3 regions of the Metabacillus litoralis genome follow, and region 3 is predicted to be linked to each of the others. Evidence: a T-box and tRNA genes for the amino acid it is inferred to sense, from the RefSeq annotation. Region 3 holds a T-box; the other regions hold tRNA genes.

What was found. A T-box is a leader RNA that pairs with one kind of tRNA and senses whether it is charged. The one in region 3 lies ahead of ileS (isoleucine--tRNA ligase), so its partner is inferred to be a tRNA-Ile.
Region 1: it has a tRNA-Ile gene. The T-box ahead of ileS (isoleucine--tRNA ligase) is inferred to sense a tRNA for this amino acid. The anticodon was not compared.
Region 2: it has a tRNA-Ile gene. The T-box ahead of ileS (isoleucine--tRNA ligase) is inferred to sense a tRNA for this amino acid. The anticodon was not compared.

The regions. Positions count from the first base shown of each region.
Region 1 covers NZ_CP033043.1:391,806-401,461, reverse strand. Annotated here, with positions in the region: gene D9842_RS01800 (carbon-nitrogen hydrolase family protein) at 1-850, opposite strand, end outside; gene D9842_RS01795 (hypothetical protein) at 1,087-1,350, opposite strand; gene D9842_RS01790 (hypothetical protein) at 1,497-1,718, shown strand; gene sda (sporulation histidine kinase inhibitor Sda) at 1,859-2,014, shown strand; gene yyaC (spore protease YyaC) at 2,219-2,764, shown strand; gene D9842_RS01775 (YbxH family protein) at 2,839-3,030, opposite strand; gene D9842_RS01770 (class-II aminoacyl-tRNA synthetase family protein) at 3,308-4,117, shown strand; tRNA gene D9842_RS01765 (tRNA-Arg) at 4,163-4,236, opposite strand; tRNA gene D9842_RS01760 (tRNA-Asn) at 4,255-4,329, opposite strand; tRNA gene D9842_RS01755 (tRNA-Ile) at 4,350-4,423, opposite strand; tRNA gene D9842_RS01750 (tRNA-Gly) at 4,434-4,507, opposite strand; tRNA gene D9842_RS01745 (tRNA-Cys) at 4,522-4,595, opposite strand; tRNA gene D9842_RS01740 (tRNA-Gln) at 4,606-4,680, opposite strand; tRNA gene D9842_RS01735 (tRNA-His) at 4,952-5,027, opposite strand; tRNA gene D9842_RS01730 (tRNA-Trp) at 5,043-5,116, opposite strand; tRNA gene D9842_RS01725 (tRNA-Tyr) at 5,167-5,250, opposite strand; tRNA gene D9842_RS01720 (tRNA-Thr) at 5,262-5,334, opposite strand; tRNA gene D9842_RS01715 (tRNA-Phe) at 5,506-5,578, opposite strand; tRNA gene D9842_RS01710 (tRNA-Asp) at 5,968-6,044, opposite strand; tRNA gene D9842_RS01705 (tRNA-Met) at 6,109-6,185, opposite strand; tRNA gene D9842_RS01700 (tRNA-Ser) at 6,208-6,300, opposite strand; tRNA gene D9842_RS01695 (tRNA-Met) at 6,336-6,412, opposite strand; tRNA gene D9842_RS01690 (tRNA-Ala) at 6,583-6,658, opposite strand; tRNA gene D9842_RS01685 (tRNA-Pro) at 6,670-6,746, opposite strand; tRNA gene D9842_RS01680 (tRNA-Arg) at 6,840-6,916, opposite strand; tRNA gene D9842_RS01675 (tRNA-Leu) at 6,978-7,066, opposite strand; tRNA gene D9842_RS01670 (tRNA-Gly) at 7,075-7,149, opposite strand; tRNA gene D9842_RS01665 (tRNA-Leu) at 7,186-7,271, opposite strand; tRNA gene D9842_RS01660 (tRNA-Val) at 7,304-7,379, opposite strand; tRNA gene D9842_RS01655 (tRNA-Glu) at 7,418-7,489, opposite strand; rRNA gene rrf (5S ribosomal RNA) at 7,525-7,640, opposite strand; gene D9842_RS01645 (DUF1292 domain-containing protein) at 7,953-8,216, shown strand; gene D9842_RS01640 (hypothetical protein) at 8,234-8,611, shown strand; gene D9842_RS01635 (erythromycin esterase family protein) at 8,631-9,656, shown strand, end outside.
Region 2 covers NZ_CP033043.1:4,683,433-4,693,088, forward strand. Annotated here, with positions in the region: rRNA gene D9842_RS22770 (16S ribosomal RNA) at 1-668, shown strand, start outside; rRNA gene D9842_RS22775 (23S ribosomal RNA) at 994-3,922, shown strand; rRNA gene rrf (5S ribosomal RNA) at 4,130-4,245, shown strand; tRNA gene D9842_RS22785 (tRNA-Glu) at 4,279-4,353, shown strand; tRNA gene D9842_RS22790 (tRNA-Val) at 4,417-4,492, shown strand; tRNA gene D9842_RS22795 (tRNA-Thr) at 4,675-4,750, shown strand; tRNA gene D9842_RS22800 (tRNA-Lys) at 4,931-5,006, shown strand; tRNA gene D9842_RS22805 (tRNA-Leu) at 5,020-5,105, shown strand; tRNA gene D9842_RS22810 (tRNA-Gly) at 5,130-5,204, shown strand; tRNA gene D9842_RS22815 (tRNA-Leu) at 5,213-5,301, shown strand; tRNA gene D9842_RS22820 (tRNA-Arg) at 5,364-5,440, shown strand; tRNA gene D9842_RS22825 (tRNA-Pro) at 5,538-5,614, shown strand; tRNA gene D9842_RS22830 (tRNA-Ala) at 5,632-5,704, shown strand; tRNA gene D9842_RS22835 (tRNA-Met) at 5,854-5,927, shown strand; tRNA gene D9842_RS22840 (tRNA-Ile) at 5,970-6,043, shown strand; tRNA gene D9842_RS22845 (tRNA-Ser) at 6,052-6,144, shown strand; tRNA gene D9842_RS22850 (tRNA-Met) at 6,175-6,251, shown strand; tRNA gene D9842_RS22855 (tRNA-Asp) at 6,307-6,383, shown strand; tRNA gene D9842_RS22860 (tRNA-Phe) at 6,761-6,836, shown strand; tRNA gene D9842_RS22865 (tRNA-Tyr) at 6,855-6,938, shown strand; tRNA gene D9842_RS22870 (tRNA-His) at 6,953-7,028, shown strand; tRNA gene D9842_RS22875 (tRNA-Gln) at 7,301-7,375, shown strand; tRNA gene D9842_RS22880 (tRNA-Cys) at 7,388-7,461, shown strand; tRNA gene D9842_RS22885 (tRNA-Gly) at 7,476-7,549, shown strand; tRNA gene D9842_RS22890 (tRNA-Ile) at 7,558-7,634, shown strand; tRNA gene D9842_RS22895 (tRNA-Asn) at 7,653-7,727, shown strand; tRNA gene D9842_RS22900 (tRNA-Ser) at 7,740-7,830, shown strand; tRNA gene D9842_RS22905 (tRNA-Arg) at 7,849-7,922, shown strand; gene D9842_RS22910 (hypothetical protein) at 8,001-9,041, opposite strand; gene D9842_RS22915 (Hsp20/alpha crystallin family protein) at 9,119-9,484, shown strand; gene D9842_RS22920 (spore germination protein) at 9,500-9,656, shown strand, end outside.
Region 3 covers NZ_CP033043.1:792,969-802,624, reverse strand. Annotated here, with positions in the region: gene D9842_RS03745 (solute carrier family 23 protein) at 1-607, opposite strand, end outside; gene pyrR (bifunctional pyr operon transcriptional regulator/uracil phosphoribosyltransferase PyrR) at 861-1,403, opposite strand; gene D9842_RS03735 (RluA family pseudouridine synthase) at 1,623-2,537, opposite strand; gene lspA (signal peptidase II) at 2,538-3,005, opposite strand; gene D9842_RS03725 (TraR/DksA family transcriptional regulator) at 3,178-3,501, opposite strand; gene ileS (isoleucine--tRNA ligase) at 3,853-6,615, opposite strand; T-box leader at 6,728-6,958, opposite strand; gene D9842_RS03715 (DivIVA domain-containing protein) at 7,034-7,540, opposite strand; gene D9842_RS03710 (YlmH family RNA-binding protein) at 7,689-8,465, opposite strand; gene D9842_RS03705 (YggT family protein) at 8,524-8,787, opposite strand; gene D9842_RS03700 (cell division protein SepF) at 8,794-9,249, opposite strand; gene D9842_RS03695 (YggS family pyridoxal phosphate-dependent enzyme) at 9,251-9,656, opposite strand, start outside.

The sequences.
Region 1 (9,656 bases), 400 kb from region 3:
AATCAGGATATAGATCCGTACGACGGTCTCTCCATGTAGTAACAGATCCTGAGAGGCGTACTTTATACAAAAGTTCTAGATTCAAGTCTGCTGTTACAATCATATCTTGATTTATTTCACCTTCAACCATAATTCCTTTTGGTGGGAAAGGCACATCATTTGGTGTAATAACAGCTGCTTGCCCAAAGTTTCCTCTCATAAAATCAACAGTTTGAAGAGAACCAACTGTACCAGTTGTTACAACGTACACTTGGTTTTCAATAGCTCTGGCATGGCTGGTGTAGCGAACGCGATGAAAACCATGACGATCATCTGTACAAGACGGACAAAAAATCACATCCGCTCCCTTTGCCTTTGCCATTCGAACAATTTCAGGAAATTCAATATCATAGCATGTAAGCATAGCTATTGTCCCTTTATCTGTTACAAATACTTGCAGACTATCACCTGCACTCATATTCCACTCTTCTACTTCGGTAGGTGTAATATGAAGCTTTGCTTGTTCAGCTACTCGACCATCTGGATAAAAAAGGTGGGCCACATTATATAACTTACCTTCTTTTTCAATGACATGTGTTCCTCCAATAATATGCATTCCCGTATTGATGGCAAGTTCAATAAATAAAGATCTATATTTTTCAGTAAAATCGGGTAATCGATAAATAGGTAATGCATGACCCTTTTCATCCCCAATTGATAATAATTGTGTTGTAAAAAACTCAGGAAACAAAATAAAATCTGAACCAAATTCTTCAGCTGTTTTAACATAATGTTTGACTTGACTTTCAAACTCCTCAAACGAACGAATCGTGTGAAGGTGATATTGTACCGCAGATACTCTTAAGTTCATTTTTAAACCCTCTTTCAATCAATCTATGAAATCATAAAACACACTCATGGATGCTACTATCCACATTATTAGATAACAAACAATTTTTTACAAGTACATACTTTGCTTTCACTAAGTGTGTAAAAGTATACTAATGTATTTTACAAAGCATAACAAAAAACCACAAACAAAAAATTTGTGGTTTTTAATCTAACCTCTTATAGTTACTAGTCTAAACAATTATTTTCTGATATAATTTATTGGTATAATGATTTAACCTTTTGTAGATCTCCTATTAAATCATTCAATTCCCTTCTAGTTAAATGTACAGGTAATTGATCGTATAAAGTGACAAATTGCCCGCCATCCTCATCTTTATGCTTTGTTAAATATTCATAAAGTAGCAATAACTGCTTCTCTTTTAATGTTGATTCTGTATAAAAATGCTTTACTGTATGTATGGAAAACTCATTCATAGCAAAATCAAATTCTCCAGAAATAATTGTACCTTCAATTTTCATCTCTACACCACCTTATCTTCATTTTTATTTATTTTATCCTTTATATTTCTCAGTTATTTTGGAAATATTTTATATATCACCTATAAGAGTGTAGCTTGTATAATACTTTTATTAACCTCCAACTTCCTTAGAAAGGAGTGTTTACTATGGAAAAATTCTTTTCAAAAGTCGAACATTGGCAAGATAAGCATACCCTTCTTCGAGTAGCATATACGAAAACGAGACTAGGGAGAACTTCATTTTCAGGTCGAGTTATCCATTTATCCCCAGATAGGACTCAACTTTTATTTTACAATGTTGATACAAAATCTGTGTGTAGTCTTGAATTGAATGAAATTGATGATCTTGTCCCTTACGAAAATAATTAATAGGTTTTAAGTAACGATACTCTCTGAAACAAATATACTTTTGTCAAATTATAAGAATGATCGTCGAAACCCTTATCATTTTTTTCAAAATTGGCTACAATAAATTTTGAATTTATAACTATTTCAAGGAGTTTCAAATCATGCAAAAAAAGACAACCCTACAACTCATCTCAAATATAACACTTTATAGGGCATATAAAGATGCAATCAAATTAAAAGCATCCGATGAATTTATTCATTTATTACTGAATGAAATCGAATCCCGCCCAATGCCGCTACCAATCTCAACAAAATAATCCTTATTAAATTTATATCTTTACGACAAATTGCAACAATATCACCTAAAAGCCAACTCCCCCCCCGCGAAATATGTTGAAATATATTCTGAAAATTCTATATTTCATGAGATAAAATATAGATTTATATGATAAAATTGTAAATAAAATATTAAATTTATGTAAATTTTTTCAACTACTATTATTTTTCAGGGGGCTGTGCCTATGATTTCACCAGTAACTTGCTTTCATTTATCTGAAACATTACTAGATGTGATCCCCACTAATATAAGCAGCAGTAAAGTTGTATTTGTTTGCATAGGGACTGATCGTTCAACAGGTGATTCATTAGGTCCATTAGTAGGTTCCTTCCTAAAAAAGAAGGGTTACAGAAATGTAATTGGTACAATTAACAACCTTGTACACGCTAAAAATTTAAATGAGAAGCTAAGAGAAGTTCCTTTAAATAAGAAAGTAATTGTAATCGATTCAATGTTAGGGAAAGTGGACTCAATCGGCAAGTTTTATGTATTTGATGGAGGATTAAAACCTGGTGCAGGGGTTGGGAAAGAGTTAGATGCTGTTGGCGATTATAGCATTACAGGTGTGGTCAATGTTGGAGGATTTTTATCACAACAAGTGCTTCAATACACTGAACTCTCTCTTGTTTTAAAGATGGCAGAAGAAATGACTGAGGCGATAGAAAAGAGATTTCCTATACCAGAATGGTTAAAAACATCCAATGAAATGAATTGGAGAATTACATCTTAAATTAGAAAGAAAGATTGAAGAGACGTATAGTGGTCCATTCAATCTTTTTTTAATCTCTTTCTATGAAAGAGTCTTTATATTCTATGTTGCTCACAATACTGGTCAATTAGCTTTTCTATATTATCATGTACTGGAAAGTCCCCTGAAAAAGAGAACTTAATCTCTTCAACAAACTCACCTTGATGATAAACATGTATAGCCCCATTCTGATTGATTACACTAAACTCAGGTTCAAACCGGTATCCACTTCTCTCTACTGCACCCAAATCCACAACACAACCTCTCAATAGATTTTAATCGTGGCTAGTATGAGCTAAATGAGATTTTTTATCCTCTTATTTGTATGCATTCATCATGCCGATGTAGTGATTTCCTCCATTGATGCAAACTGTTCTTCTGCTGGAGGCAACATTTTGTGAGTTTCCTGCTGAAAGATAATTTATCTATTGTCTTTTTGTCACAATTCAAGCAAGACTCACATAAGATAATTGGGTCAAATGCCCAAAAATTGATGATTGAATATTTTCCTGGAGGGTGACTTCAATGAATAAAAAAATTCAAAATAGGTATAATGCGAACTTAAATTTCATGCATACAGAAATTGCCATGAACGAGTTGAAAACCTTTTTCGAATACAATTTTTCAGAAGCTTTAAATTTATTAAAGGTTTCTTCACCTATACAGGTACATAAAGGTAAAAAAGATTTACATTCTTTCACAGATTGGAAAAGAACAACCCTTTTTAAATACGGATTTACACAGGGTGAAGGATTATATACAAACCTAAGATCAATTAAAATAAACATTCCTATTGAACAATATGATCCATTCTTTACTGAAGAATGGGAATGGGAGAAAATCATCTTAGAAAAACATAAAAATATAGATTATTTGATAACAGAAGCTAACAATATTTATAGTTCGATTAAGAAAACAGAGGAGCATATGAAACAATTTCATCCTACCTTTCAACCTGTTTTACCAAAAGGTTTCCAAAAATTGTCTAAAGTAGAACTTGAAAGCGCAATCGCGAACACAGCAGTAACCAATACTGAAGAAAAACTAATAAAACGTTGTGGTGCTATTCTTTTTCTTAATGAATATAAAAATACAAATGATGAGTCTTACACAATAGGATTATTGAAAGTGTGGAATCCACTTCTTAAAAGCCCAGTTACATTGTTTTCTATTGGCTTACGAGCAGATGTAGGAAAGTTCAATTCAGTTGGTGGAAAAGTGGATCAAACAAATTTATGTATGCTACTTCTAAAAAAATTAAATGATCAACAGGTAAAACCTTATAGTTGGAAAGAAGATAATGATGTGAAGAATATATCTCTAGGAACTAAATAAAGAAAGAAAAAGAGACCAGGTGAAAACCACTGGTCTCTTTTTTGACGCGCCTTAGAGGATTCGAACCTCTGACCGACGGCTTAGAAGGCCGTTGCTCTATCCTGCTGAGCTAAAGGCGCATTATCTAAAGACAAAAATGGCTCCGCAGGTAGGACTCGAACCTACGACCGATCGGTTAACAGCCGATTGCTCTACCACTGAGCTACTGCGGAACAAAATGTATGATATAAAGTGGGCCTAAATGGACTCGAACCATCGACCTCACGCTTATCAGGCGTGCGCTCTAACCAGCTGAGCTATAGGCCCATAAGTTTTTTGGAGCGGGTGAAGGGAATCGAACCCTCATCATCAGCTTGGAAGGCTGAGGTTTTACCACTAAACTACACCCGCATATCGAAATGAATTGGAGGCACCACCCGGATTTGAACCGGGGATAGAGGTTTTGCAGACCTCGGCCTTACCACTTGGCTATGATGCCTTAAAATAAATGGCTGGGCTAGCTGGATTCGAACCAACGCATGTCGCAGTCAAAGTGCGATGCCTTACCGCTTGGCTATAGCCCATTGAATTAGCTTCAAGAATTGGCTTCCTTGAATATGCTACATGAATCCTCATCGCAAGAGGATATTTTGGGTTATTTCTGACAGGAAATAACACGAAATATCGTCGACTACTAGGTATACTTTCAACCTTAATCAGTCTCGTTCACTTCATATTCCACACTTTTTACACATAAATTAATGTCTTGTGCTCAAACCAACAAGAGGAAATTTCTTTTCTGCATCTATAATTACTAAGTAACAAGTTACTAAGCAACAAGTCTGAATATAAAATTGGGGCGGCTGATGGGAATCGAACCCACGAATGTCGGAACCACAATCCGATGCGTTAACCACTTCGCCACAACCGCCACAAAATTTTAAATTGGCAGGGGCAGTAGGAATCGAACCCACACCAAAGGTTTTGGAGACCTCTATTCTACCGTTAAACTATGCCCCTAAGATTTTTTTTAGAATCAGTGGAAGATATTTTGCTATCACAAAAATCTATGGTGGAGGGGGGCAGATTCGAACTGCCGAACCCTAAGGAGCGGATTTACAGTCCGCCGCGTTTAGCCACTTCGCTACCCCTCCATATATAAGAGTGCCGGCGAGAGGACTTGAACCCCCAACCTACTGATTACAAGTCAGTTGCTCTACCAATTGAGCTACACCGGCATTATTATAGATATCTATATAAAGCTCTATCTTACTTACCAGTCACCCAAATCTCAGAAAGATTATTCAAGAAGCGGCTCGATTTGTGTGCTGAAGCAAATACTTCGAAGCATATTCGATCGTGCTCTACCAATTGAGCTACACCGGCATTTTTTTTGCAAAATTGAAAGGTGGCTCGGGACGGAATCGAACCGCCGACACATGGATTTTCAGTCCATTGCTCTACCAACTGAGCTACCGAGCCATATAATTAGTTAGTATTAATATATAAGATACAGGATTGCTTCTTTACGTATTAGTTATTTGTTCTGATAACTTGGTAGTATTTTAAGGTTTTCAATTAGTAAATCGTCCTCATCTCGGAGGGTTTATTCAAGAAGCAGCTCGATGAGTACGCTGAAGTTTATTCAGAGAAGCATATTCGAACGTGCTCTACCAACTGAGCTACCGAGCCCAAAAAAGTTTACGGCTTCCACTAAGCTTCGAATCTCTTCGTCAGCTCCCTCACTCACATCCTCACGTATAGTCATACGCTCCGGTGCTCGTTCACTTGCTTCCTCGACCTTCTCGCTTATTGAAACCCTTTTACTCAAAAATTAGAGTCTGAATTTCCATTATTATCTATTATAATAATGGCGGTCCGGACGGGACTCGAACCCGCGACCTCCTGCGTGACAGGCAGGCATTCTAACCAACTGAACTACCGGACCGGAGTTTTTTAACGAAGTGAAAATAACTTACCTTAACATTTACCATAACATTACATTTAAAGTTTGGTTGCGGGGACAGGATTTGAACCTGCGACCTTCGGGTTATGAGCCCGACGAGCTACCAGACTGCTCCACCCCGCGATAATAAAATAAAAAATAAATATGGAGGAGGAAAGGGGATTCGAACCCCTGCGGGCTTTGACACCCCTGTCGGTTTTCAAGACCGATCCCTTCAGCCGGACTTGGGTATTCCTCCAATAACATATGTGACCTATTGGCCGTTTGTGCAAATGGTAGCGGCGGAGGGAATCGAACCCACGACCTCACGGGTATGAACCGTACGCTCTAGCCAGCTGAGCTACACCGCCATAATGACAAAACGCTCACTGTTTAAAAACCATGCTCGTCATGTCTCTTGTCAGACACATTCCTCGCAAGCCTACAATGAAGCTTATTCATGATGTTTACGGCTCGCTCTAGCCAGCTGAGCTACACCGCCATAATTGTATATGTTACTTATAAAGAAATTAAACAAATTTGGTGGAGCCTAGCGGGATCGAACCGCTGACCTCCTGCGTGCAAAGCAGGCGCTCTCCCAGCTGAGCTAAGGCCCCTTAATAATGAATGGTCGGGAAGACAGGATTCGAACCTGCGACCCCTTGGTCCCAAACCAAGTGCTCTACCAAGCTGAGCTACTTCCCGTACTAAATATCAAAGATGTATGTGGAGATCAGAGACTTAGCTTTGCTTAAAAGCACAACTCTTATTCACACATCTTACTTTTAAATCTAATATTGGCGCGCCCGAGAGGAGTCGAACCCCTAACCTTTTGATCCGTAGTCAAACGCTCTATCCAATTGAGCTACGGGCGCATATAATCTAAATTAATCTATAAAAATTAAGGTAGTTATTTTCGCTAGCGCGAAAAAACTATGGTGCCGAGGACCGGAATCGAACCGGTACGGTAGTCACCTACCGCAGGATTTTAAGTCCTGTGCGTCTGCCAGTTCCGCCACCCCGGCACTACTATTGGAGCGGAAGACGGGATTCGAACCCGCGACCCCCACCTTGGCAAGGTGGTGTTCTACCACTGAACTACTTCCGCGTACTGGATAGTTATTTTACTATCATAAAAAAAACATGGTGCGGGTGAAGGGACTTGAACCCCCACGTCACAAGGACACTAGATCCTAAGTCTAGCGCGTCTGCCAATTCCGCCACACCCGCTTTTTAAGTTGTTTCGCTAGAGCGAAATATTATGGTGGAGGATGACGGGATCGAACCGCCGACCCCCTGCTTGTAAGGCAGGTGCTCTCCCAGCTGAGCTAATCCTCCAAATTAATACGTTACTTCCTATATTAAGTTATAGTAAGTGACCCATACGGGATTCGAACCCGTGTTACCGCCGTGAAAGGGCGGTGTCTTAACCGCTTGACCAATGGGCCATATTTTAATTGTTTCATGACCATAAAATGATCATGCCTGGCAACGTCCTACTCTCACAGGGGGAATCCCCCAACTACCATCGGCGCTGAAAAGCTTAACTTCCGTGTTCGGCATGGGAACGGGTGTGACCTCTTCGCCATCATTACCAGACAATTTTTAAAGACAAATATTATTATAATAACTTCACAAAAAATTTCAAGACCTTTTTATAAAAAACTTATTTATCATGTTTCACTTCAACGAAGCAGGATTTATAATTTATCACATTAATTAATTATGTGTCAATATCTTAATACATTTTCTCGACAATGAAGATAATCTTATCATCTAGTATAAAAAAGGTAAACACTTATAGGCAATTATCCCTTTGTTTTCTTAAAAAGTTCGTCCCCCCTTTCTCTATCTCATTAAATCATTCTAAATAGGATAAACTACTTTTGACATTTTTGGAGGTGTATAGAAATGAGCTTAGAGGAAGAAAGAGATATTATTACTGTTGAAGATGAGTACGGAAAAGAAAGAACGTTCTCAGTTGAAGCATTACTTGCTGTGGAAGCTGAAACCTATGCTCTATTAACATCAAATGAGAATAATGATGATCCCATCATTATGCAGGTTTTAGACGAGAAAGATGGTCAATATCTTGTTGGAGTTACAGATCCAATTAAAAAGAATATCGTTTTAGATGCGTATGAAATTGCTGTTGATGCGAACCCCGCTGATTAAACCAAAGGAGATCGGTGATGAAAGATAACATTATTGAAGTAATGGACGAAGACCTGAAGCTTAAAATTGAAGAAGAACTAAAAGGAATGACCTATACTAAGAACTTTCGCTCACCTTCTGCAGAGGAATGGTATGTTTTTTTACCAAGTTATAAAGATCCTTTAACAGGTGGAGCTGCTGGAAAAACAATCATTCACTACAATCTTTTTGATACGAAGCATATTTTTATCAATACGACTATTATCTTTGATGATCCTGAATTACATATAAGAAAACATCACCAACTTGTTTATTCGATTTCTGATGAAATAGTTAATCGACTTGTCGGCTACGCAGACACCTTATTGTCTGTTCATTCTGGTGAAAACTCATATAATGCTGAATATAAACAATAAGTAAAAGGGGGAATAAAAAATGCCCAACAAATTAATTCAAGCGATTAAAGATTATTCTAAGCCAATACATGAATCTAAGGATTTAGATTCTTTGATAAATGAAATTAGTGACCACCAATTTGTCCTTCTTGGAGAATCTTCTCATGGTACTTCTGAGTTTTACACAATGAGAGCAGAACTTTCGAAAAAACTTATAAAGGAAAAAGGATTTACATATCTTGCAGTTGAAGGTGACTGGCCTGCATGTCAGCAAGTAAATAGATATATAAAAGGTATTGATAAACAATCCTCACATGCACGTGATGTGCTAAAATCCTTTAATCGCTGGCCAACATGGATGTGGGCCAATGAGGAAATGATTGATTTAATTGAATGGTTAAAAAATTACAATCAAAATCAAGCCGAAGATAGAAAGGTTGGTTTCTATGGAATAGATGTTTACTCTTTATGGGAATCAATTGATGAAATTATTAAGTATTTAGAAAGAACAACTCCTTCTCAAGTTGAAACAGCAAAAAAAGCTTTTGCTTGTTTTGAACCATTTAATCGCCGCCCTGAAAAATACGGCATTTCTGCTTCATTTTATGGTGAAGGCTGCCACGAGGAGGTTTCCAAATTATTATCAGATATCCGTCTGAATAAATCAAATTATTCAAGTAATGAAGAAAATGCATTGGACCTTGAAGTAAATGCAATCATCACAGCAAATGCTGAAAATTATTACCGAACAATGGTATTGAATGATAATGAATCATGGAATATTCGTGACCGTCATATGGTAGAAGTCATTAATAAAATCCATCAATTTTATGGAGAAAATGCAAAGGGTATTATTTGGGAGCATAACACCCATGTTGGGGACGCACGTGCAACAGACATGGTTAACGAAGGAATTGTAAACGTAGGACAGCTCTTAAGGGAACAAAAAGGGGAAGACCAGCTTTTTATCATTGGATTTGGCACACATCACGGAACAGTTATTGCAGCAGATCAATGGGGTGTAAACCTAGAGAAAATGGTCACCCCTCCCGCTCAATCTGGCAGT
Region 2 (9,656 bases), 1.3 Mb from region 3:
CACTCCGCCTGGGGAGTACGGTCGCAAGACTGAAACTCAAAGGAATTGACGGGGGCCCGCACAAGCGGTGGAGCATGTGGTTTAATTCGAAGCAACGCGAAGAACCTTACCAGGTCTTGACATCCTTCGCTACTTCTAGAGATAGAAGGTTCCCCTTCGGGGACGAAGTGACAGGTGGTGCATGGTTGTCGTCAGCTCGTGTCGTGAGATGTTGGGTTAAGTCCCGCAACGAGCGCAACCCTTGATCTTAGTTGCCAGCATTCAGTTGGGCACTCTAAGGTGACTGCCGGTGACAAACCGGAGGAAGGTGGGGATGACGTCAAATCATCATGCCCCTTATGACCTGGGCTACACACGTGCTACAATGGATGGTACAAAGGGCTGCAAGACCGCGAGGTCAAGCCAATCCCATAAAACCATTCTCAGTTCGGATTGCAGGCTGCAACTCGCCTGCATGAAGCCGGAATCGCTAGTAATCGCGGATCAGCATGCCGCGGTGAATACGTTCCCGGGCCTTGTACACACCGCCCGTCACACCACGAGAGTTTGTAACACCCGAAGTCGGTGGGGTAACCGTAAGGAGCCAGCCGCCTAAGGTGGGACAGATGATTGGGGTGAAGTCGTAACAAGGTAGCCGTATCGGAAGGTGCGGCTGGATCACCTCCTTTCTAAGGAAAAATGAAGGACAAGCTCTTTCATAAAAAGACGTTTCTGATTTTGTTTAGTTTTGAGAGAATTATCTCTCAATATATGTTCCTTGAAAACTAGATAACGAAAACAATTCAAGTAATTCACTGAGTTTAAACGCTTAGTTTAGTGATTCTCTTAATAGTTAATAAACAGACATTAAGTAAGTATTGATGTCTTGAGGCGGAAGAGGAGCGAAGAGTACGAGGCGACGAAATGTTTGAGGAGCGGAATGGACGTAATTGGTCCATGAGCACCGCAGAACATGAAGCGGGCGAAGTAATCTGAAGCTCATCTTTTGCCGGAGGTTAAGTTGTTAAGGGCGCACGGTGGATGCCTTGGCACTAGGAGCCGATGAAGGACGGTACTAACACCGATATGCTTCGGGGAGCTGTAAGTAAGCTTTGATCCGGAGATTTCCGAATGGGGAAACCCACTGCTCGTAATGGAGTAGTATCTTCACCTGAATTCATAGGGTGATGATGGCAGACCCGGGGAACTGAAACATCTAAGTACCCGGAGGAAGAGAAAGCAAACGCGATTTCCCAAGTAGCGGCGAGCGAAACGGAAGAAGCCCAAACCAAGAGGCTTGCCTCTTGGGGTTGTAGGACACTCTATACGGAGTTACAAAGGAACGGAGTAAATGAAGAGGTCTGGAAAGGCCCGTCAAAGAAGGTAACAACCCTGTAGTTGAAACTTCGTTCCCTCCAGAGTGGATCCTGAGTACGGCGGGACACGTGAAATCCCGTCGGAAGCAGGGAGGACCATCTCCCAAGGCTAAATACTCCCTAGTGACCGATAGTGAACCAGTACCGTGAGGGAAAGGTGAAAAGCACCCCGGAAGGGGAGTGAAAGAGATCCTGAAACCGTGTGCCTACAAGTAGTCAAAGCCCGTTAATGGGTAATGGCGTGCCTTTTGTAGAATGAACCGGCGAGTTACGATCCCGTGCAAGGTTAAGTTGATAAGACGGAGCCGCAGCGAAAGCGAGTCTGAATAGGGCGAAAGAGTACGTGGTCGTAGACCCGAAACCAGGTGATCTACCCATGTCCAGGGTGAAGTTCAGGTAACACTGAATGGAGGCCCGAACCCACGCACGTTGAAAAGTGCGGGGATGAGGTGTGGGTAGCGGAGAAATTCCAATCGAACTTGGAGATAGCTGGTTCTCTCCGAAATAGCTTTAGGGCTAGCCTTGAAATGAGAGTCTTGGAGGTAGAGCACTGATTGGACTAGGGGCCCCCATCGGGTTACCGAATTCAGTCAAACTCCGAATGCCAAAGACTTATGTTCAGGAGTCAGACTGCGAGTGATAAGATCCGTAGTCAAGAGGGAAACAGCCCAGACCACCAGCTAAGGTCCCAAAGTATACGTTAAGTGGAAAAGGATGTGGAGTTGCTTAGACAACCAGGATGTTGGCTTAGAAGCAGCCACCATTTAAAGAGTGCGTAATAGCTCACTGGTCGAGTGACTCTGCGCCGAAAATGTACCGGGGCTAAACGTATCACCGAAGCTGTGGACTGTTCTTACGAACAGTGGTAGGAGAGCGTTCTAAGGGCTGTGAAGCCAGACCGTAAGGACTGGTGGAGCGCTTAGAAGTGAGAATGCCGGTATGAGTAGCGAAAGAGGGGTGAGAATCCCCTCCACCGAATGCCTAAGGTTTCCTGAGGAAGGCTCGTCCGCTCAGGGTAAGTCGGGACCTAAGCCGAGGCCGAAAGGCGTAGGCGATGGACAACAGGTTGAAATTCCTGTACCACCTCCTCACCGTTTGAGCAATGGGGGGACGCAGAAGGATAGGGTAAGCGCGCTGTTGGATATGCGCGTCCAAGCAGTTAGGCTGACAACGAGGCAAATCCCGTTGTCGTGAAGGCTGAGCTGTGATGGCGAGGGAATTATAGTACCGAAGTTCCTGATTCCACACTGCCAAGAAAAGCTTCTAGCGAGGTGAGAGGTGCCCGTACCGCAAACCGACACAGGTAGGCGAGGAGAGAATCCTAAGGTGAGCGAGAGAACTCTCGTTAAGGAACTCGGCAAAATGACCCCGTAACTTCGGGAGAAGGGGTGCTTTTTAGGGTGAATAGCCCGGAAAAGCCGCAGTGAATAGGCCCAGGCGACTGTTTAGCAAAAACACAGGTCTCTGCGAAGCCGCAAGGCGAAGTATAGGGGCTGACGCCTGCCCGGTGCTGGAAGGTTAAGGGGAGAGGTTAGCGCAAGCGAAGCTTTGAACCGAAGCCCCAGTAAACGGCGGCCGTAACTATAACGGTCCTAAGGTAGCGAAATTCCTTGTCGGGTAAGTTCCGACCCGCACGAAAGGCGTAACGATCTGGGCACTGTCTCAACGAGAGACTCGGTGAAATTATAGTACCTGTGAAGATGCAGGTTACCCGCGACAGGACGGAAAGACCCCGTGGAGCTTTACTGTAGCCTGATATTGAATTTTGGTACAGCTTGTACAGGATAGGTAGGAGCCTGAGAAGCCGGAGCGCTAGCTTCGGTGGAGGCGTCGGTGGGATACTACCCTGGCTGTATTGAAATTCTAACCCACAGCCCTGACCGGGCTGGGAGACAGTGTCAGGTGGGCAGTTTGACTGGGGCGGTCGCCTCCTAAAATGTAACGGAGGCGCCCAAAGGTTCCCTCAGAATGGTTGGAAATCATTCGTAGAGTGTAAAGGCACAAGGGAGCTTGACTGCGAGACCTACAAGTCGAGCAGGGACGAAAGTCGGGCTTAGTGATCCGGTGGTTCCGCATGGAAGGGCCATCGCTCAACGGATAAAAGCTACCCCGGGGATAACAGGCTTATCTCCCCCAAGAGTCCACATCGACGGGGAGGTTTGGCACCTCGATGTCGGCTCATCGCATCCTGGGGCTGTAGTCGGTCCCAAGGGTTGGGCTGTTCGCCCATTAAAGCGGTACGCGAGCTGGGTTCAGAACGTCGTGAGACAGTTCGGTCCCTATCCGTCGTGGGCGTAGGAAATTTGAGAGGAGCTGTCCTTAGTACGAGAGGACCGGGATGGACGCACCGCTGGTGTACCAGTTGTCTTGCCAAAGGCATAGCTGGGTAGCTATGTGCGGAAGGGATAAGTGCTGAAAGCATCTAAGCATGAAGCCCCCCTCAAGATGAGATTTCCCATCACATTAGTGAGTAAGATCCCTGAAAGATGATCAGGTTGATAGGTCAGAGGTGGAAGCGCGGTGACGTGTGGAGCTGACTGATACTAATCGATCGAGGACTTAACCTAATAGAAAAGCGGAAGAAGCTTAGCTTTTATCCATAGGGAATTGGTGCGATCGAGATGAAGTCGTTCTTTGACTTCTTCGAGAGAGTGAAATTACCGTAGGATTTGGCTTCTGGAGCTGGACAAAGTAAGAGCGTAAACTCAGTAGAGTGAAGTTGAATTGTGAATCGTTATCTAGTTTTGAAGGAACATCCTTCAAACTTAATTTTGTCTGGTAATGATGGCGAAGAGGTCACACCCGTTCCCATGCCGAACACGGAAGTTAAGCTCTTCAGCGCCGATGGTAGTTGGGGGATTCCCCCTGTGAGAGTAGGACGTTGCCAGGCAAACCTTTATAGGTTTGATATTATTAAAAATATGGCCCATTGGTCAAGCGGTTAAGACACCGCCCTTTCACGGCGGTAACACGGGTTCGAATCCCGTATGGGTCACCATAGTTTTTTTCGCGCTAGCGAAGATAGCTTACTTAATGAAATTCATAAATTTCATGTTATTTTGGAGGATTAGCTCAGCTGGGAGAGCACCTGCCTTACAAGCAGGGGGTCGGCGGTTCGATCCCGTCATCCTCCACCATAGATTTTTCGCACTAGCGAAAATATCTTACCATATGCCGGTGTAGCTCAACTGGTAGAGCACGATCGAATATGCTTCGAAGCTCCTGCTTCAGCACACAAATCGAGCTGCTACTTGAATAATCTTTCTGAGATTTGGGTGACTGGTAAGTAAGATGAAACCTAATTTACATCTATAATAATGCCGGTGTAGCTCAACTGGTAGAGCAACTGACTTGTAATCAGTAGGTTGGGGGTTCAAGTCCTCTCGCCGGCACCACTCATTTTAGTAATCATATCTCATTATAAGATGAGCCATTAGCTCAGTTGGTAGAGCACGAACGAGTATGCTTCGTAGCAATACATCAGCACACAAATTGAGTTGCTTCTTGAATAAGCTTACTGAAATTTGGGTGTCAATAACAAGAAATGAACTAAATATTATTACTCATTATAAAATGAGCCATTAGCTCAGTTGGTAGAGCATCTGACTTTTAATCAGAGGGTCGAAGGTTCGAGTCCTTCATGGCTCACCATTTAACACACCTTGCGGGTGTGGCGGAATTGGCAGACGCGCTAGACTTAGGATCTAGTGTCTTTATGACGTGGGGGTTCAAGTCCCTTCACCCGCACCAAAGATTTTTTAGAATATGCATAATGCGGAAGTAGTTCAGTGGTAGAACACCACCTTGCCAAGGTGGGGGTCGCGGGTTCGAATCCCGTCTTCCGCTCCAAAAAAAGTGCCGGGGTGGCGGAACTGGCAGACGCACAGGACTTAAAATCCTGCGGTAGGTGACTACCGTACCGGTTCGATTCCGGTCCTCGGCACCATAGTTTTTTCGCGCTAGCGAAAATAACTTACCTTAATTTCTATAGATTAATTTAGATTATTAGCGCCCGTAGCTCAATTGGATAGAGCGTTTGACTACGGATCAAAAGGTTAGGGGTTCGACTCCTCTCGGGCGCGCCAATTTAAAAATTGGAAGTCAGAAGTGAGATTTTTTGATATGCTTCGTAGCAATATTAGAAATCTTGACCCTCTTACATCCCACATGTGATATTTTGAACGGGAAGTAGCTCAGCTTGGTAGAGCACTTGGTTTGGGACCAAGGGGTCGCAGGTTCGAATCCTGTCTTCCCGACCATTCATTATTATGATTATGGGGCCTTAGCTCAGCTGGGAGAGCGCCTGCTTTGCACGCAGGAGGTCAGCGGTTCGATCCCGCTAGGCTCCACTTGAAATTTTGATTTTTGGCGGTATAGCTCAGCTGGTTAGAGCGAGCCGTAAACATCCTGAATTAGCTTCATTGTAGGCTTGCGAGGAATGTGTCTGATAAGAGACATGACGAGCATGGTTTTTAAACAGTGAGCGTTTTGTTATTATGGCGGTGTAGCTCAGCTGGCTAGAGCGTACGGTTCATACCCGTGAGGTCGTGGGTTCGATTCCCTCCGCCGCTATTAAAGAACAACGATGATAATAAATGAGTAAAATCATTTATTGGACCCTTAGCTCAGCTGGTTAGAGCAGACGGCTCATAACCGTCCGGTCGTAGGTTCGAGTCCTACAGGGTCCATTTATTACGGAGGAATACCCAAGTCCGGCTGAAGGGATCGGTCTTGAAAACCGACAGGGGTGTCAAAGCCCGCAGGGGTTCGAATCCCCTTTCCTCCTCCATATTCTTAAAACTTTTTATATTTTTATCATCGCGGGGTGGAGCAGTCTGGTAGCTCGTCGGGCTCATAACCCGAAGGTCGCAGGTTCAAATCCTGTCCCCGCAACCAAACATATTAGAAATATATGTTAAGGTTAGTTAATTTCACTACGTGAAAAAACTTTGGTCCGGTAGTTCAGTTGGTTAGAATGCCTGCCTGTCACGCAGGAGGTCGCGGGTTCGAGTCCCGTCCGGACCGCCATTATTATTTATACTTATTCTAGTCTAATTATAGAGTAAGAGGGTTTCAATAAGCGAAAAGATCAAGGAAGCGAGTGAATGAACACCGGAGCGTATAACCATACGTGAGGATGTGAATGAACGAGCTGACGCAGAGATTTGAAGCTTAGTGGAAGCCGTAAACTATGTTGGCTCGGTAGCTCAGTTGGTAGAGCACGTTCGAATATGCTTCTCTGAATAAACTTCAGCGTACTCATCGAGCTGCATCTTGAATAATCCCTCTGAGATGAGGACGATTCACTAATTGAAAACCTTAAAATACTAACAAGTTAAAGGAATAAATAAATGATACGTGAAGAGCAATCTTGTATCTTATTTATTAATACTAACTAATTTTATGGCTCGGTAGCTCAGTTGGTAGAGCAATGGACTGAAAATCCATGTGTCGGCGGTTCGATTCCGTCCCGAGCCACCACTTGTAATTGAATAGTATGGAGGGGTAGCGAAGTGGCTAAACGCGGCGGACTGTAAATCCGCTCCTTAGGGTTCGGCAGTTCGAATCTGCCCCCCTCCACCATTTCCCTTTTAGTGGCGGTTGTGGCGAAGTGGTTAACGCATCGGATTGTGGTTCCGACATTCGTGGGTTCGATTCCCATCAGCCGCCCCAATTTTATATTCAGACATCGTTGCTCAGTAACTTGTTACTTAGTAATTATAGATGCAGAAAAGAAATATCCTCTTGTTGGTTTGAGCACAAGACATTAATTTATGTGTAAAAAGTGTGGAATATGAAGTGAACGAGACTGATTAAGGTTGAAAGTATACCTAGTAGTCGACGATATTTCGTGTTATTTCCTGTCAGAAATAACCCAAAATATCCTCTTGCGATGAGGATACATGTAGCATATTCAAGGAAGCCTATTCCTGAAGCTAATTCAATGGGCTATAGCCAAGCGGTAAGGCATCGCACTTTGACTGCGACATGCGTTGGTTCGAATCCAGCTAGCCCAGCCATTTACTTTTTAAGGCATCATAGCCAAGTGGTAAGGCCGAGGTCTGCAAAACCTCTATCCCCGGTTCAAATCCGGGTGGTGCCTCCAGGACACTTTTTTATGCGGGTGTAGTTTAGTGGTAAAACCTCAGCCTTCCAAGCTGATGATGAGGGTTCGATTCCCTTCACCCGCTCCAAATATTATGGGCCTATAGCTCAGCTGGTTAGAGCGCACGCCTGATAAGCGTGAGGTCGATGGTTCGAGTCCATTTAGGCCCACCATAAGTACAATATAGTTGTTCCGCAGTAGCTCAGTGGTAGAGCAATCGGCTGTTAACCGATCGGTCGTAGGTTCGAGTCCTACCTGCGGAGCCATTTTTATTATGTGGGGAAATACTCAAGAGGCTGAAGAGGCGCCCCTGCTAAGGGTGTAGGTCGTGTAAGCGGCGCGAGGGTTCAAATCCCTCTTTCTCCGCCAGAAATACATATATATAATGCGCCTTTAGCTCAGCAGGATAGAGCAACGGCCTTCTAAGCCGTCGGTCAGAGGTTCGAATCCTCTAAGGCGCGTAAAGTCAGAACTAACCGTAAACAGGTTAGTTTTTTTGTGTTTAAATATTGAAAGAAGTTTTATTTACTAATGAATTCTTAAATCTGTAACAATAAGTATTCAAGCAAGATATGTTTGATATACTCATCTAAAAAATTGATTAGTTGTGAAAAAAGATTGCTTTGTTCTTCAATGTTTAAATCAATTTCCTCTTCTGAAAATTCCCCAGTACTCTTGATAATTAGGGCTAAAATGTTACCAATGTAAAGTGCAGCATCCCCAGATTCAACGATTGGCTGGACAATATGATGAAAAAAATATCTCAAGGTTTCGGGGGACTCATCTAATTCCTCTTCAATGACAAAGGGGAGATTTTTCAACCTAAAACCTTTTTTGATTTTTTCTATAATCTGCTGAGATGTGACTGGTTTTTCCGTTTGATCTAATTCCGCTTGTTCAAAAGTATTAAAATGGGATTTATTTTTATATTTCTCTATATATCCTGGTGATATGATTTGTAATAAAGTTGAAATCACAAATAAGGACTTTGCTTGAATTTCAATTTCATCAGCAAGTTCAATATATGTATCTTCAGATAGTGATGGAGTAGCTATGTTAATAACAGGATTAATTCTTTCATTTAAGATAAATAAAATATTTTCATAAAAAGCTGTTAATGTTTCATTTAACTCCAAGTTGCTCCCCATCCAAGTTTGAATCTTTGTTAATGTGCCTATCTCAATACTTTTTAAAAAAGCAGGAACTTCTTCAATATGTAATTGTATTTTTAATTCTTCATAAAGCTTATTAAGCTCCTCATCATTTTCACTTGGTGGCTGTTTTGCATCTTCTTTTTCCATTACTCCAAGGCCAACTGTTCCCGTACCCTCTATTTCTCTGATGTTAATTTCACCGATTATAAAGCGATGGAGTCCATCACGATCCTTTAGCTCATTCTTGATGAGCTGTCCTAACTGAAGAGTTCCTGTGACTTTTCCGACATTTAAGCCTTGAATGTAATATTCATATACATTCTGTTGATTAATATATTGATTTAAGTGTTGAATATATTTATGCATATAATGAATCTGTTGTTGCATCTGATGGATAAGATCTTGATTAGAAGAGTTGGAATGCATCAAGAACACTCCTTATTTCACATTTCTTGATGTCACTGAATATACTATATAATTCTTATTCGACTGGAGGGATCATTATGTATTACGAAGGCAATAAGAAACCGTACGGAATGAGAAGAAACTCAAGAATAAAGAATAATAGTCAAAAGGAAATTCGCTCTCCAAGGGTTGATTTGTTTGAAACGAGTGATGGGTATTATATTCGTCTTAGCCTTCCTGGGGTAAAAAAGGAAAATTTACAGGTATCCTTTAGTGAGCATGATGATCTTGAGATAAAAGGGAAAGTTGTAACAGTAGTTCCTGAAAACAATAAGAATATTATCTTGCAGGAAATTTATCAAGGTCCGTTTCACCGTAGAATTAAGATTCCTAAAAAGGTGAATAAGAAAAATGTCAATTTTACTTATAACAACGGAATTCTAGAAGTTTATCTAACTTTTTAAAAAGGTGGTGGGAGTATGGTATTTGGTGATAATGAACCAGTAGGTATAATCTTTTTTGGTGGGGTAAAAATAAACCAAATGGAAACAAACGCAGCATTTTCAGTTGGGGAATCTTTTTATCAATCATTAGAAAGTCAGGTTAAAAATAACTTAATTGCCGGTCAAACATTTG
Region 3 (9,656 bases):
TAATTCCAATCGCTAGTGAGTAGAAGTACCCACCTGCAATACCAATGAGCACTGGAATTAAGTTGAAAAATCCTTTTAGGAAGATTGAACACAAAATTGTAATTAGCAATGTTACCAACGCAACCGAGAAGTGCTTTAAGCTATAATCACCTGCAGGGTTATTTGTCGCCATACCTACCGCAGTTGCTGCTAATCCCAAGCCAATAACGATAATGACAGGTCCTACAACTACCGGCGGAAGAATTTTCATTATCCATTTATGACCTGTACCTTTGATAATTAAAGCGATAATCCCGTACACGAGACCTGCTAAAAAGCTCCCCACCATCGCAGCCCCTACACCTGCTGTTGATTTCGCCACAATGATTGGTGTAATGAATGCGAAGGATGATCCTAAATACGCTGGTACTTGACCTTTTGTAATGAGTAAGAATGCAATAGTTCCTAATCCACTTGAGATTAGTGCTACAGCTGGGTCTAGCTCTACTAAAAATGGTACTAGAATTGTTGCGCCAAACATGGCAAATAAATGTTGAAAACTAAGTGCAAGCCAGGTCATTGGTTTTGGTGTATCTTTTACGTCTAAAACAATTTGATCTTCTTTCATGTTAGGTCCTCCAATATGCATCATTCTTGTTAGTTATAATGTGTGAAAGAATCGTAATTTTATTATTATAGCGGTAATCTTTGAATTGTGTTTTTCGACCATTCACTCATGTAACACTTTTTATGTCCATAAAAAAACCTCTTTGCTTACTGAGGCAAAGAGGTACAAAGAGGCGAGCAATCATTATTAAATGACCACCTTCCAATGTGCGCCCCTTTGCAGCCTCTCTGGACTGTTCTTAAAAGGGTTTTATTTAATTTTCGTGAATAGTTACTTGATCTTTTTTATCAGCTTCATTTAATTCAACGACAATCTTTTCTGAGCTCGATGTTGGAATGTTTTTCCCTACATAATCTGCTCTTATCGGCAGTTCACGGTGTCCTCTGTCAACTAATACTGCTAGTTGAATATTTGCAGGTCTCCCAATATCAACGAGTGCATCCATCGCAGCTCTAACAGTTCTTCCAGTGTATAATACATCGTCAACCAAAATCACTTTTTGATTTGTTACATCTACAGGGATATCAGAACCTTTTACAAGCGGTTCTAGATCTTCTGTTTTCTTCGTAAGATCATCACGATATAGTGTTATATCCAGTTCACCAATTGCGATTTTTTTACCTTCTATTTGTTCAATACGTTCGGCAAGTCGGTTCGCAAGATAAATCCCTCTTGTTTTAATGCCAACTAAAATACTGTCTTCAATCCCTTTGTTTCTCTCAATAATTTCATGAGCAATTCTTGTTAATGCCCGACGAATTGCTTGTTCATCTAATAAAACTGCTTTTTGAGACATTTTATAATCTCCTTTCGTTTCTCCACATCTAGAAATTCAAAATATAACCTTAAAAAACGAAAAACCCTCTCACCGATTTTGTGAGAGGGTTCACGAAGACATAGCTAGACTAAGCCAATATAGACTATGGTCTTTATCCGTTTTCCTTCTCAGCCTCACGGGACTGTGTTAAAGGTTCTTATTAAGTTAATTACATTATGACAAACATGTAGAAATGTGTCAATGATTATTTTTAATACTATTTAAAACTTCTTCAAACTCATTAGGTAACGGAGCTTCAAACTCAAGATATTCTTTAGTTCGAGGGTGTTCAAATCCTAGTATACCTGCATGAAGTGCTTGTCCATTTATGTCGAGTGTTTTTTTCGGCCCGTATTTCGGATCACCTACTAACGGAAAGCCTATATACTTCATATGAACACGAATTTGATGGGTTCTTCCAGTTTCAAGCTGACATTCTATAAACGTAAAGTTATCAAATCTCTCTAACACATGAAAATGTGTGACTGCTTCTTTACTGCTAACATTTGTTACCGTCATACTCTGACGATCTGTTTTATCACGTCCAATTGGTGCATTGATTGTTCCGTGATCATGTTGAATACTACCATGTACAATTGCTTTATAACGTCTTGTTACTGTTTTGTCTACAAGCTGCTGAACTAGAGATTCATGGGCCATATCGTTCTTAGCAACCATTAATAATCCGGAAGTGTCTTTGTCGATTCGATGGACAATCCCAGGTCTTAAAACACCATTGATCCCTGAAAGATCCTTGCAATGTGCCATTAAACCGTTAACAAGTGTACCATTCATATGACCAGGTGCTGGATGAACAACCATTCCTTTTGGTTTATTAACAACTAACACATCTTGATCCTCATAATATATATCAAGATCCATTTCTTCGGCTACAACATCAAGAGGTTCTGGTTCAGGTATTTCTATAACAACTTTATCATTCACTTGACATTTGTAATTCGTCTTAATGGCCTTATCATTTACCTTCACCAAACCATCTTTTATCCAAATTTGAACTTGTGTTCTTGACCATTCTTCGTTTGAAGTAGACAAAAACTTATCAATCCGTTCATTTTTATGTTCTTCACTAACTTGTAATTCAACGATGTCCATTTATGCTTGCTCCTTCTCTTGTTTCCCTTCAAAAAACAACATATGAATAAATAATAAAGCTACCCCAATACAAAGAGCAGAATCTGCTATATTGAAAATTGGGAAGTCATAAGAAAAAATGTATGTATTAATAAAATCGACAACTTCCTTCCGAAATAAACGGTCAATGAAATTACCAATTGCACCACCTAGCATAAAGCCAAGTGCTACACCCATTACCTTATTTTCCTTCGTATGTTTTTGAATATAATAAATTAACCCGACTATAACAACAGCCGTTATAATATAGAAAAACCACATTTGTCCTTCCAAAATGCCCCAGGCTGCTCCACGATTTCGATGGGATGTTATGTAGAAGAAATTTTCAATAACAGTAATATTCTCACCAATTTGCATGTTTCTTACGATTAACCACTTCGTGACTTGGTCAATTAAAATAATGACTGCAGCAATTATGTAATAATACACGTTCTTCCCCCAACTTTCTAATGTCTATTTTCGGGTTTATCCTAAGAAATTGTACCATACTCGGAACAAAAGCGTAAGTTATTAGGAAAAGTATAGCTTGGATAAAACAATTTATTCATTATAACGGCCCAAATTACAAAATAATTTGGGCCGTAACAATAGTCAATGATGATCAGAAATCACTGCCTGTGATATAAGTTTCTTCATGAGTATAGTCGTGTTGTGGGAGAGATTTTCGTTCAAATAATTCCTGGAAAAAGAAATCGTATTTTGTTCTAGCTGTTGGGAGTATCCTTAATTTTTCAAAAGGAATTTCTTCACCGGTTTCTTCACAATACCCGTAAAGTCCTTTATCAATTTTCATTAAGGCACGTTCTACATCTTGAAGTTCCTCTTTAATATGATGCATTAATGTATGACTTTTATGATAATCTTCGTCTAAAGTCATATCAAACAAACTGTGATCAAATAATCTAGCTCGCAGTTCTTCTCTCATCAATTGTAATTCGTAACGAATACCAGAAAATTTATTCAAGATGGACAACTCCTTATCCTTCTCATGATGTTAACATTAGTTTTGCCCGAAAAATCCATTGCTCACCCTGATAAGAATTTTCCTGTGATTGTAATGGCTGCTAACTTTGTTAACTTTCTTTCCATTTGTCTGAATGAGTATTTTTTACCCATGAATTTACTCTTTAAAACCTTTTTCTGTGAAATTGGGCTATATACTGCAAGATATAGTCTGTAGACTATACTTTTTTTGGATTTTACATAGTTATGTACAAAAGAAAAAGAGCCTATTCTTTAATATAAACACATTAAAGAAATAGGCCCTTGTTAAAACTTAATAATGTTCCTTCACAATTGAAGCACATCGCTGACATAGTGTTGGATGTTCTTCAACCTGACCAACTTCTGGTGTAACGATCCAACAACGATCACATGTTTCACCTTCTGCCGGTGTTATTACAATTTTTACTGTGTCAAAGACCTGAGCATTTTCAGGAGCATCGTCAAAATCTCCAGCAATAGTAAAGCCTGAAACGATAAATAATTGCTTTAAGTCTTCATCAACTGAATTAAGTAATGCTCTTGATTCCGAATTTGGATAAAGAGCAATACTTGCTGTTAATGACTTTCCGATTACTTTCTCATTACGAGCCACTTCTAATGCTTTTAAAACATCATCACGTAATGTCATAAATGCATCCCATTTTTTCTCAAGTTCATCTGATTGTTCATATTCTTTTACTTCCGGCATGTCAACAAGCTGCACACTCTCTTCTGTTACAGAGTCAATGTGCTCCCAAACTTCATCAGCTGTGTGAGGAAGAATTGGTGTTACTAATTTAACAAGTGATAATAATGTTTCGTGAAGTACCGTCTGAATTGCACGACGTTCCTGATTTTCTGATGACTCAATATAAAGTACATCTTTTGCAAAATCTAAATAGAATGAGCTTAGTTCAATCGTACAGAAATTATGAACGGCATGATAAATCGCCGCAAATTCATATTGTTCATAAGCTTCTTTTACTCGTTTTGTTAGCTTATTAAGTTTAACAAGCATATATCGATCTACATCTCTAAGGTTCTCTAAGCTAACCGAATCAGTTGCTGGGTTAAAATCACTTAAGTTACCTAATAGGAAACGGAATGTATTACGAATTTTACGGTAAACCTCAGCAACTTGTTTTAAAATCGCGTCAGAAACACGAACATCTGCTTGATAATCAACTGAAGCAACCCATAAACGAAGAATATCTCCACCTAACTGGTTCATAACTTTAGCAGGTACAACAGTATTCCCTAAAGATTTACTCATTTTACGCCCTTCTCCATCAAGAGCAAAACCATGACTTAGGACACCTTTATATGGAGCTTTGCCCGTCACAGCAACTGCCGTTGATAAAGAAGAGTTAAACCAACCACGATACTGGTCAGATCCTTCTAAATACAAGTCTGCTGGTCTTTGGAGATCTTCTCTTTCTAAAAGTACCGCTTGGTGGGAAGATCCTGAATCAAACCAAACATCCATAATATCATTTTCTTTTGTAAACTTACCATTAGGGCTTCCTTCATGTGTAAAGCCATCTGGTAAAAGGTCTTTTGCTTCGCGTTCAAACCAAATATTAGAACCATAATCACGGAATAAGTTTGACACATGCTCAATTGTTTCATCCGTAATGATCGGTTCACCATTTTCAGCGTAAAACACAGGAATTGGGACACCCCATGCTCGTTGACGGGAAATGCACCAATCTCCACGATCACGAACCATGTTGTAAAGACGAGTTTCCCCCCATGCTGGGACCCATTTTGTATCATTAACAGCTTTTAAAAGATCTTCACGGAAATCTTTGATTGATGCAAACCATTGAGCAGTAGCACGGAATATTGTTGGCTTTTTCGTTCTCCAATCATGTGGATAAGAGTGTGTAATGAATTGAAGTTTCAATAATGCGCCTACTTCTTGAAGTTTTTCAGTGATCGGCTTATTTGCTTCATCATAGAATAGCCCCTCAAACCCTGGTGCCTCTTTTGTCATATATCCTTTTTCATCAACTGGACATAATACATCTAACCCGTATTGTTGTCCGACGATAAAGTCATCTTCTCCATGACCAGGTGCAGTGTGTACACAACCTGTTCCTCCATCACTTGTAACATGCTCACCTAACATAACAAGTGATTCTCTGTCATAGATTGGATGTTTTGCCGTAACACGGTCTAATTCAACACCTTTTAACGTACGGTCAATTTCATAACTTTCCCAACCAATAGTTGTTGCAACAGATTCTACTAGATCAGACGCAACAACATACTTTTCACCATCAACAGCTACAACACTGTATTCTAACTCTGGATGTACCGAAATTCCTAAATTTGCTGGCATTGTCCAAGGAGTTGTTGTCCAAATGATAATTTTTTCATCATGTGATAATACGCCTTTTCCATCTTTTACAGGGAAGGCAACATAAATAGATGGAGAGCGTTTGTCTTGATATTCAATTTCTGCTTCAGCAAGTGCTGATTCACTTGATGGTGACCAATATACAGGTTTTAATCCTTTGTAAATATAACCTTTTTTCGCCATCTCACCAAAAACTTTAATTTGCTGTGCTTCATATTCAGGCTTCAGTGTTACATATGGATTTTCCCAATCCCCACGTACTCCTAAGCGTTTAAACTGCTCACGTTGACCATTAATTTGTTCCCAAGCGTATTCCTCACAAAGCTTACGAAATTCGGCAACAGACATCTCTTTTCTTTTTACTTTTTTGTTTTTTGTAAGAGCTGTCTCAATTGGTAAACCATGAGTATCCCAGCCCGGAACATAAGGTGCACAATACCCACTCATAGATTTAAAACGAACAATAAAATCTTTTAAGATTTTATTTAATGCATGCCCCATATGAATGTCTCCATTTGCATAAGGTGGTCCATCATGTAAAACAAACAGTGGACGATCTTTTGTTCGTTCTTGTACCATTTCATAAATATTCATTTTAGCCCATTTTTCTTGCATTAACGGCTCTCTGTTAGGTAGGTTTCCACGCATTGGAAACTCAGTTTTCGGCATCAGAAGGGTATCTTTGTATTCCATCACTAATTCCTCCAGTTATTTTAATAGCTCTTTTTTTCATGTAATTGTTCATCAAAATAAGTAAATGTTTTAAAAATTCTATCTAATACAACACAAAAAACCTTCTCATCCCACAAGGGACGAGAAGGTTTTCTCGCGGTACCACCCTACTAGATTAAATACGCTACTTTAATCCACTCTAGTATTCGTAACGTGAATATACGCCACAGCTTACTAATGGTAACATGTTCAGCCTGGAACTCAAGGGTGATATTCATCTTTTATCTTTATGTCGAGCTTACACCATCCTCGATTCGCTAATATAAAGAACATAAAAGACTACTGTCCCTATCACAGTTATATATAGTATTTGTATTATTAGAGCAAAAACATATCTATGTTTCCGTATTATATGCGATTGAAATTAAAAAAGTCAAGTTTAACTTTTGGATTCTTCCGTTTCTCCAAAAATAGGCTCAACCTCATATTCTAATAAATGATCCCAATCATCATTTTTAAGCAGGTCAAGCTGTGCCTCTATAAGCATTTGGAAACGAGTTCTGAATACTTTTGACTGTTTTTTCAGCTCTTCAATCTCCATAGCAATTTTTCTTGATTTAGCTAAAGATTCATTAATAATTCGATCTGCGTTTTTTTCCGCCTCTTTAATAATTAACTTTGATTCTTTCTGAGCATTCCGCTTCACTTCTTCTGCTGCTTCTTGTGCTATAATGATCGATTTATTCAATGTCTCTTCAATATTAGTAAAGTGACCTAGTTTCTCTGTTAGTTCTGTAACACGAGACTCAAGCTCTTTCTTTTCTCGTATAATCATTTCATAATCTTTGATAACCTGATCTAAAAACTCGTTAACTTCATCTTCATCATATCCACGAAACCCTTTATTAAATTCCTTATTATGGATATCTAACGGTGTTAAAGGCACGGGTGCCACCTCCAATATGTAGTGAAATAGTTAATCCTTGTCAACATTATAAATCATATTTCGACAGGTTTGTTGAAATTCCTGTTTTTTCTTAAAATAATTTTACGTTACAATATTTTCTATAACTACTAAAACTATTTCGGGTCATTTATTTTTGCTTATGAATGATCACTCTGAATCGGTCTTTTTTTGTTTTTCCTTCCATTGAAACGAGTTTACTCCTTCCAAAACCTCTGACTGAGAGAGTATCGCCTTCCCGGCATTCAAAAGAGACCGAGTCTACTGTTTTCCAATTTACTTTTACGAGTCCATTTGTAATTAACGGTTGAATCTTTTGTCGTGAAATAGTATAAATAGCTGAACAAACTACATCTAGCCTAAGAGAAGATACAGTTGTTACTATTTCCTGTACATCTTCAACATGAGGTATAAGTTTTTCTACATTCATTTCTTTGAGAGTAACCTTGGCTCGCCCAATTTCATGGAAATTCGCACGTAAATAATCGGCTATTTCACTTGCACACACAAATTGAACAACTTCTTCGTAAAATCGTATATCCCCAAATTTAGATCTCTTTAAACCTAAACTCATTAAAGAACCTAATACTTGTCTATGTTGTAAAGAGATAAATTTACTTGCATAATGAATCTCAAAAAGTGCTAACTGAAAATCCTCTTCAAGTGGCTGATAATAATCCGGATAAATAAAAGCTCTTTTTCTTTCCGTATCCTGAACACCACCAGAAAACATCACCTTTACATCCAGATTTTCGCCTACTACTGATGCTACAATCTCTTGCTCGCGAGGATCTAAAAAATCAGTAAGCTTTGGGCTATATTGATTTAATACAGTATCCTTCCACTCTAAAACTTGATCAATAAATTGTCTTTCTTCATTGCGAAAATGTTGATATATATGATCCATAACCCCACTCCAATATATTTCTTTACCTAAATGAAAAAGAGGGACTACTTATAGTCCCTTAGCCAATCATTCTAAAGATCGAAGCAATTCCATATTGAGCAAATCGTAGAGCTAAAATTGCGACAATCGGCGAAATATCAATCATACCAAGTGGGGGAATGAATTTCCGGAAGGGCTCAAGGTATGGTTCACAAATTTTCGCTAAAAATTGCCCGAAACCTGATTCCCTTGCTCCTGGGAACCAAGATAGTAATATGTAAACAATTAGCGCGTAAGAATAAAAAGTAATTAATGTTGAGAGTAAACTAAATAATATACCCATGTTTGTCTACCACCTTTGATGATCATCTTCTGTTACTAATTCAGATATGGAGCCTGAAACATCAACATTATCAGGAGTACATAAAAAAATGTTCATTCCAATTCGCTGAATATCTCCACCTATTGCGTAAACCGTACCACTCAAAAAATCAACAATTCTTTTCGCCTGATCTCTTTGTATACTTTGAAGATTAACAACCACCGCACGGCGATTCTTCAAATGATCTGCAACTTCTTGAGCTTCAGCATACACTCTTGGTTCACTTAAAACAACTTTAGAGGATTTTTGAATACTTTGCAAACTCACCACATTTTGCTTTGCTGGTTGAGATTGATGTTTAGCTGCCAAAGGTTGTTGTTGTTGATGTGTTTCATACTCTTCATCATAACCCTCATTTTCATCATATTCATATTCTTCATCTTCTAATGCGAAAAAACTTTTAAATCTATTTTTAATTGACATCTTATACACCTCCAATTTCATTTCCGACGAGAGAAGTGCCAATTCTAATAAAAGTAGCACCTTCTTCAATCGCTATTTCATAATCATTAGACATACCCATTGATAATTCCAAACAAGGTGCCGATGGGAGTTGTAATGCTTGTACATCTTGCTGAAGCTGTTTTAATCGTTTAAAACAGCCTCGAATAACATCATGATCTTCAGTGAATGGTGCCATTGTCATTAATCCAACAATCTTAATGTTAGGATACTCCGATAATGTTTGAATAAATTTCACAACATCTTCTGGTGAACAACCATGCTTAGCTTCTTCACCGGAAACATTAACTTGAACAAAGCATTTAATAGGTTTTTGAGCACGCTTATCAATTTCTTTTGCTAATGAAAGACGATCTAACGAATGAATA